2 regions of the Planococcus sp. TJ-301 genome follow, and region 1 is predicted to be linked to the other one. Evidence: a T-box and tRNA genes for the amino acid it is inferred to sense, from the RefSeq annotation. Region 1 holds a T-box; the other holds one or more tRNA genes.
The links. A T-box is a leader RNA that pairs with one kind of tRNA and senses whether it is charged. The one in region 1 lies ahead of trpS (tryptophan--tRNA ligase), so its partner is inferred to be a tRNA-Trp.

Region 1 (3,475 bases):
TTTCGTTCTGTAAATGGCGATATGCTGGAATTCAATGCTGAAGAAGCCGCTGAGCTATGGAAGACTGGATTAGCAGAAGAAGGGCTGGATGAAATAACACTGGAACTTTTAAGCGAAGATCATGAAGTATTTATTAACTTAAATGAAGAATTGAAAAGTCAACTGGAAGAAAACTTGGAAGGATTGACAGTAAATATAAAAACAGTGCCCTTTGAAGCTCTTTTGCAATTTGAAGAAGCACAGGATTATGAGTTCCTGCATACAGGATGGGGTCCGGATTACTTGGATCCAATGACATTTATTGATTTGTTTGTTACAGATTCTCCACTCAATTTGATGTCTTATTCAAACGAAGAATTTGATGCATTGGTTGAATCAGCAAAAGGGGAGCTAGCGCAAGAGCAGGATGCACGATGGGAAGCATTGGCAGAAGCTGAAAGAATCCTGATCGAAGAAGACGCGGCCATTGCCCCCACCTATCAAATGGGATACATGTCGTTGCAAAAACCATATGTGAAAAACATAATAAAAAACCCATTTGGAAGCGAGTATAGCTACAAATGGGCGTATATTTCTGGAAAAGAGTAAACAAAAAGGGCTGCAATCCCTGCAGCCCTTTTTGTTTTATTTTCTTTTACGGCCAAGGCCCATGGCATTTTCCATTTTCTTTAATGTATTATTTGACAGGGCATTGGCTTTTTCTGCGCCAGCATCAAGAACTTTGTCCAGTTCATCTGAGTCGATCAATGCAGCATACCGCTCTTGTATCGGGGCCAAATGTTCTGTAACTGCTTTGGCGACAGAAGATTTGAAATCCCCGTAGCCGGAGCCTTCATATTTAGCAACCAGGCTGTCAATGGTTTCACCGGTCAATGCAGCTTCAATGGTCAATAGATTTGCTACTCCCGGTTTATTGATCGGATCGTAGTTGACGATGCCTTCGGAATCGGTAACGGCGCTTTTAATTTTCTTTTCTATCGTTTTCAGATCATCCAGCAATGTAATAACCGCTTTTTTATTGGTGTCGGACTTGCTCATCTTTTTCGTTGGGTCCTGCAACGACATGATGCGTGCGCCATTCTTCGGGACGCGGATTTCTGGAATCGTAAAAATATCATTGAATTTTCGGTTGAACCGCTCTGCCAGATCGCGTGTCAATTCGATATGTTGCTTCTGGTCATCTCCGACAGGGACAATATCGGTTTGGTACAACAGGATATCAGCCGCCATTAATGGGGGATACGTCAATAGTCCAGCCAAGACAGAAGCGTTTTTAGCCGATTTATCTTTGTACTGAGTCATGCGTTCAAGTTCTCCGATAGTCGAGATGCATTGCATCATCCATCCCGCCTGGGCATGTGCTGGAACTTCCGACTGAATGAACAGGGTCACTTTCTCCGGATCGATGCCGGCTGCAAGGTACAATGCCGCCAAGGACTTGATGTTCCTCCGCAGTTCTTTACTGTCCTGCGGCATCGTGATGGCATGTTGGTCGACGATGCAAAATATGCAATCATACTCGTCTTGAAGGTCCGTAAATTGTTTAAATGCACCGATATAGTTTCCTAAAGTCACTGTACCGGTAGGCTGTACGCCTGAAAAAATCTTTTTCATCGACAATTCCTCCTCAAAATAAAAAAACACAGCACACATCCCTGCATAAAGGGACGAATGATGTGTTTTTCCGCGGTACCACCCTAGTTGCCGTTTCCAGCCACTCTTCTTCATAACGTGAAGAACACGGAAACGGCTACGTTGCTTCACCGTTTCAGCTCAAAAGTCCATTCAATGGAATCCTTCGCCTGTTTCCACCAACCACAGACTCTCTATTATAGAAGGAAGACCACCTACTACTCTTTATCATAGCTTCATATATTCATCCATTATAAACCAAAGGAGAAATTCAGCGCAATATCTACATCATATAAATCAGCAAACAGATTCCCATAACGAGCAGCGTAGTTCCGCCGATGATCAACAAAGGGGAGCTGGAGAAAGCCATTGTTTGCGAAGGGAGCCTCATCTCATCGTCTTCAAGTGTCGACTTTCCTTTAAACACTTTCCGCATACTCATCGTGAAGATATCGAATACACCGGTTCTAATCACAAAAACCCATAAACCGATGAAAACCAATACCCCTCCATAGATGAAAGAAGTATTAATGTAGGATAAAAGAGAGAATGGATCACTTCTAAAAGTCATGGTCAACAAGATTAGAAATTGAATTATTAATATACCGATAAAAGATTTTTTCATTTTTTTGCACCTCAGTTCTAATATAGTGTAGAAGATTTACAAAAAAAAATCAAAAAAAAATGATAAATTTTTCCTTAGTAAACGCTTACAAACCCAATATTCACGCTACTTCACGACTTTTCTTTGACATCTTGCTGTCATCAGATTGTAATCTGGTTAAAAAAAACGCTGTACAAGGAAAAAAGAATATGTATAATTAACAGTGTACCAATTTTTCAGAAAACTTAAGGGGGTCACGTACGTGAAGAACAGCAAGTTATTTTGGCTAATGAGCCTAGTTTTAGTTCTAAGCGCATTTTTAGCTGCATGTGGCGGCGGAAGCGAAGAAGGATCTGAAACACCAGAGAAAGAAAAAGAAGGAACAACTACTGAAGCACCTGCTGCAGGAGAACCAGATGCAGTACAAGAACTTAACTTGATGGAAGGCGCAGAAATTCCTTCAATGGACTCAGCTATCGCTGAAGATTCTGTAGCATTCAACATCTTGAACAACGTTAACGAAGGTTTGTTCCGCTTGAACCAAGAAAACGTTGCTGAGCCAGCTCTAGCTGAAGGCGAACCAGAAGTCAGCGAAGACGGCTTGACTTACACGTTCAAATTGCGTGATGCAAACTGGTCTAATGGTACGCCAGTTACAGCGCAAGATTTCGTTTTCTCATGGCAGCGCGCGATCGACCCGGCTACTGGATCACCTTATGGTCCATACATGATGGCTGGAACGATCAAAAACGCTACAGCAATCTCTGAAGGCAAAATGGACAAAGCTGAACTAGGAATCGAAGCTACTGATGAGAAAACTCTAGTAGTTACTCTTGAGCGCCCAGTTCCTTACTTCATGTCATTAATGGCTTTCGGAACTTTCTACCCGCAAAATGAAGCTTTCGTTACTGAAAAAGGCGATGCTTACGCGTCTAACTCAGACAACTTACTTTCAAACGGTCCTTTCGTCTTGACTAACTGGGATGGCACTGGACTTAAATGGTCAATGGAAAAAAATGCTGAATACTGGGATGCTGAAACAGTTCAACTTGAAAAAATCAATGTTGACGTAGTTAAAGAGCCAGGTACTGCAGTTAACCTTTACACTTCAGGCGAAAAAGATCGCGCTGGCCTTTCAGGCGAGTACGCTATGCAATACGCTGATGATGCAGAAGTTATCAAAGAACTTGAACCAACTCTTTTCTACTTGAAATTCAACCAAGAACGCAATGGTGAAAA
Region 2 (3,475 bases), on a different contig from region 1:
CGTGCAGCTGACGAATACTAATCGATCGAGGACTTAACCAAAACCGTGGGCACGGATTGCCCGTTTCGTTTCAATGTCGTGTATCCAGTTTTGAAAGAATAAGATAAAAGTTTTTTAAAAAGCTTGTAATACCGTGCAGTATTGGTATAATAAATCTTGTCTTTCAAAATAAATTAGTCTGGTAATGATGGCAAAGAGGCCACACCCGTTCCCATCCCGAACACGGCAGTTAAGCTCTTTTGCGCCAATGGTAGTTGGGGGTTTCCCCCTGTGAGAGTAGGACGTTGCCAGGCTGATTCATATTATTCCGAAGTAGCTCAGTGGTAGAGCACCGCACTGTTAATGCGATGGTCGTAGGTTCGAGTCCTACCTTCGGAGCCATTCTTTTGGAGAGCTGTCCGAGTGGCCGAAGGAGCATGATTGGAAATCATGTAGGCGGGCAACCGTCTCAAGGGTTCGAATCCCTTGCTCTCCGCCAGATATAAATCTCCAAATAAACAATGGCCCCTTGGTCAAGCGGTTAAGACACCGCCCTTTCACGGCGGTAACACGGGTTCGAATCCCGTAGGGGTCACCATTACATTTTCCCTGGAGGATTAGCTCAGCTGGGAGAGCATCTGCCTTACAAGCAGAGGGTCGGCGGTTCGATCCCGTCATCCTCCACCATTTTTCGGAAATACATAAGATAATCGTAAAGTAAGCTATGTTCTTATATAATAGAAGAAACTCGTTTTTCTTTCATTATGAATTTCCAAAAAGTACTACTATATTATTGTCGCGGGGTGGAGCAGTTCGGTAGCTCGTTGGGCTCATAACCCAAAGGTCGCAGGTTCAAATCCTGCCCCCGCAACCAAATGGTCCCGTGGTGTAGCGGTTAACATGCCTGCCTGTCACGCAGGAGATCGCCGGTTCGATCCCGGTCGGGACCGCCATTTTTATCTTAATACATGTGGGTCAGTAGCTCAGTCGGTAGAGCATTAGATTGAAGCTCTAAGTGTCGGCGGTTCGATTCCGTCCTGACCCACCATATTTTTAAAATCTCCATGCCGGAGTAGCTCAGTTGGTAGAGCAACTGACTTGTAATCAGTAGGTCGAGGGTTCGACTCCTTTCTCCGGCACCACTAGGTGGGGTAGCGAAGTGGCTAAACGCGGCGGACTGTAAATCCGCTCCTTCGGGTTCGGCAGTTCGAATCTGCCCCCCACCACCAGTTTTTAGGGGCATAGTTTAACGGTAGAACAGAGGTCTCCAAAACCTCCGATGTGGGTTCGATTCCTACTGCCCCTGCCATTTTTTTTAAAATTATATGATGGCGGTCGTGGCGAAGTGGTTAACGCACCGGATTGTGATTCCGGCACTCGGGGGTTCAATTCCCCTCGTCCGCCCCATGATTTTCTAGCAAAATTCAAATTTAATAAATAAAAGCGTGGCGGTCGTGGCGAAGTGGTTAACGCACCGGATTGTGATTCCGGCACTCGGGGGTTCAATTCCCCTCGTCCGCCCCATTTAGTTATTGGGGTATAGCCAAGCGGTAAGGCAACGGGTTTTGATCCCGTCATGCCCTGGTTCGAATCCAGGTACCCCAGCTTTTGCGGAAGTAGTTCAGTGGTAGAACGCCACCTTGCCAAGGTGGAGGTCGCGAGTTCGAACCTCGTCTTCCGCTCCAATTTTTGGCGGCATAGCCAAGTGGTAAGGCATGGGTCTGCAACACCCTTATCACCGGTTCGAGTCCGGTTGCCGCCTCCATAATTATTTTGCCGGCGTGGCGGAATTGGCAGACGCGCGGGACTCAAAATCCCGTTCCTTCACGGGAGTGTCGGTTCGACCCCGACCGCCGGTATCATGTAAAGGGCCTGCCTGCCCTTTAAAAAAGCTCCAGCTTTGTTTTCAAAGCTGGAGCTTTTTTCTTTTTGTAAATTTTCGCTTTGGTAGCTGCCTGGCCTTAAAGTAAAATCGATCGCGGTGCTTGTTAAAGGGTAGAGGGATTTGACGATAATAAAAGGAAGAAATTATTTTAAAAAAGTAGTGCAGAATTAATTTGAAGATGGTACAATAATAATTGTCCGATTCAAGGTCATGCCAGTGTGGCGGAATTGGCAGACGCGCACGACTCAAAATCGTGTTCCTTCTGGAGTGCCGGTTCGACCCCGGCCACTGGTATACTAAAAATCCCTTTTGTCATCAATCCCTGATGATGAAAGGGATTTTTTTCTATGCCAGCTTTTTTTGAGCAGGTATGGATGAGGTAAGCGGCGTATAGATAAAGAAACCAATTAATTTTGCATAAGGAGCTGACAGCGATCATGATCAATCGTCTCGACCATCTTGTATTGACTGTAAAGAACATTGAAGAAACCTGTGATTTCTATGGACGCGTTTTGGGAATGGACGTTAGGGAGTTTGGAGATGGGCGCAAGGCGCTGCATTTTGGCAGTCAGAAAATCAATTTGCATAAAGCAGGCAGTGAATTCGAGCCCAAGGCGCATTCACCTCTTCCAGGAAGTGCCGACTTGTGCTTTATTTGGGATGAGCCACTCGAAAAGCTGTCTAAGCATTTGAAGCTATGTGGCGTAGTTGTCGAAGAGGGCCCTGTAGCGAGAACCGGTGCATCGGGGCCTATTCAGTCGCTTTATATCAGAGATCCCGATGGCAATTTGATCGAGTTGTCGAATTATAGCTAAGTTACTGTGCCGTTCCGATTAGTGGACAGCGGACTATACGAGCAAAAGTCCATGATCTTCGTGGTCTTTTTTTATGCCCACAAAGCATTCCATTTGATAGCAAAATAACTGTAATTTTGCAACGTTAAAAGTTGTGGTATCTGAATAATCAATTTATTATTAAGGCAACATAAGCTGTGCGTGGGATAGGAGGAAGTCTGGTGAAAAAGCTGGCGTGGCATCATCTAGAGGCTGTGGATGTTTTGGCAGAGCTGGAAACGAACACTGAAGAAGGGCTAACAGATGCGGCAGCGGAAGAACGAAGGAAAGTTGCAGGCGCGAACGAACTGCCTGAACCGAAAAGGGAATCAAGGGTGATGCGGTTTTTAAAGCAATTTCATGATGTGCTGATTTATGTGCTGCTCGTGGCGGCGGCGATCACGACCGCGCTGGGACACACGATTGATACATTGGTCATCCTCATGGTCATCGTAATCAACGCAGCGATTGGCTATATCCAGCAGAGCAAAGCGGAAAAGGCACTCGACAGCATTCGCAAGATGTTATCGTTGAAGGCGACCGCAATCCGTGCATCAAAAAGGAAAGTCATCCCGTCAGCCAATCTGGTGCCAGGAGACATTGCCGTTTTAAAAGCGGGTGATAAGGTGCCGGCGGATATCCGGCTGCTTGAAGCGGCTAACCTGAAGGTCGAAGAATCTTCTTTGACGGGTGAATCTGAGGCTGTTGAAAAAACGGTGGACGCTTTGCCGCTCGAGATCGCTCTTGGAGACCGGATGAATATGGTGTTTGCCGGAAC

Region 2: it has a tRNA-Trp gene. The T-box ahead of trpS (tryptophan--tRNA ligase) is inferred to sense a tRNA for this amino acid. The anticodon was not compared.

What each region holds. Positions count from the first base shown of each region.
Region 1 covers NZ_JBZDOH010000001.1:1,159,357-1,162,831, reverse strand. The annotation lists gene AC4EHJ_RS05940 (peptide ABC transporter substrate-binding protein) at 1-588, shown strand, start outside; gene trpS (tryptophan--tRNA ligase) at 625-1,614, opposite strand; T-box leader at 1,661-1,873, opposite strand; gene AC4EHJ_RS05930 (DUF3899 domain-containing protein) at 1,916-2,257, opposite strand; gene AC4EHJ_RS05925 (peptide ABC transporter substrate-binding protein) at 2,499-3,475, shown strand, end outside.
Region 2 covers NZ_JBZDOH010000004.1:41-3,515, forward strand. The annotation lists rRNA gene rrf (5S ribosomal RNA) at 178-293, shown strand; tRNA gene AC4EHJ_RS14665 (tRNA-Asn) at 307-381, shown strand; tRNA gene AC4EHJ_RS14670 (tRNA-Ser) at 389-478, shown strand; tRNA gene AC4EHJ_RS14675 (tRNA-Glu) at 503-577, shown strand; tRNA gene AC4EHJ_RS14680 (tRNA-Val) at 591-666, shown strand; tRNA gene AC4EHJ_RS14685 (tRNA-Met) at 777-853, shown strand; tRNA gene AC4EHJ_RS14690 (tRNA-Asp) at 857-932, shown strand; tRNA gene AC4EHJ_RS14695 (tRNA-Phe) at 952-1,027, shown strand; tRNA gene AC4EHJ_RS14700 (tRNA-Thr) at 1,046-1,121, shown strand; tRNA gene AC4EHJ_RS14705 (tRNA-Tyr) at 1,125-1,208, shown strand; tRNA gene AC4EHJ_RS14710 (tRNA-Trp) at 1,215-1,288, shown strand; tRNA gene AC4EHJ_RS14715 (tRNA-His) at 1,311-1,386, shown strand; tRNA gene AC4EHJ_RS14720 (tRNA-His) at 1,428-1,503, shown strand; tRNA gene AC4EHJ_RS14725 (tRNA-Gln) at 1,513-1,584, shown strand; tRNA gene AC4EHJ_RS14730 (tRNA-Gly) at 1,590-1,664, shown strand; tRNA gene AC4EHJ_RS14735 (tRNA-Cys) at 1,671-1,744, shown strand; tRNA gene AC4EHJ_RS14740 (tRNA-Leu) at 1,755-1,838, shown strand; tRNA gene AC4EHJ_RS14745 (tRNA-Leu) at 2,077-2,158, shown strand; gene AC4EHJ_RS14750 (VOC family protein) at 2,302-2,679, shown strand; gene AC4EHJ_RS14755 (cation-transporting P-type ATPase) at 2,880-3,475, shown strand, end outside.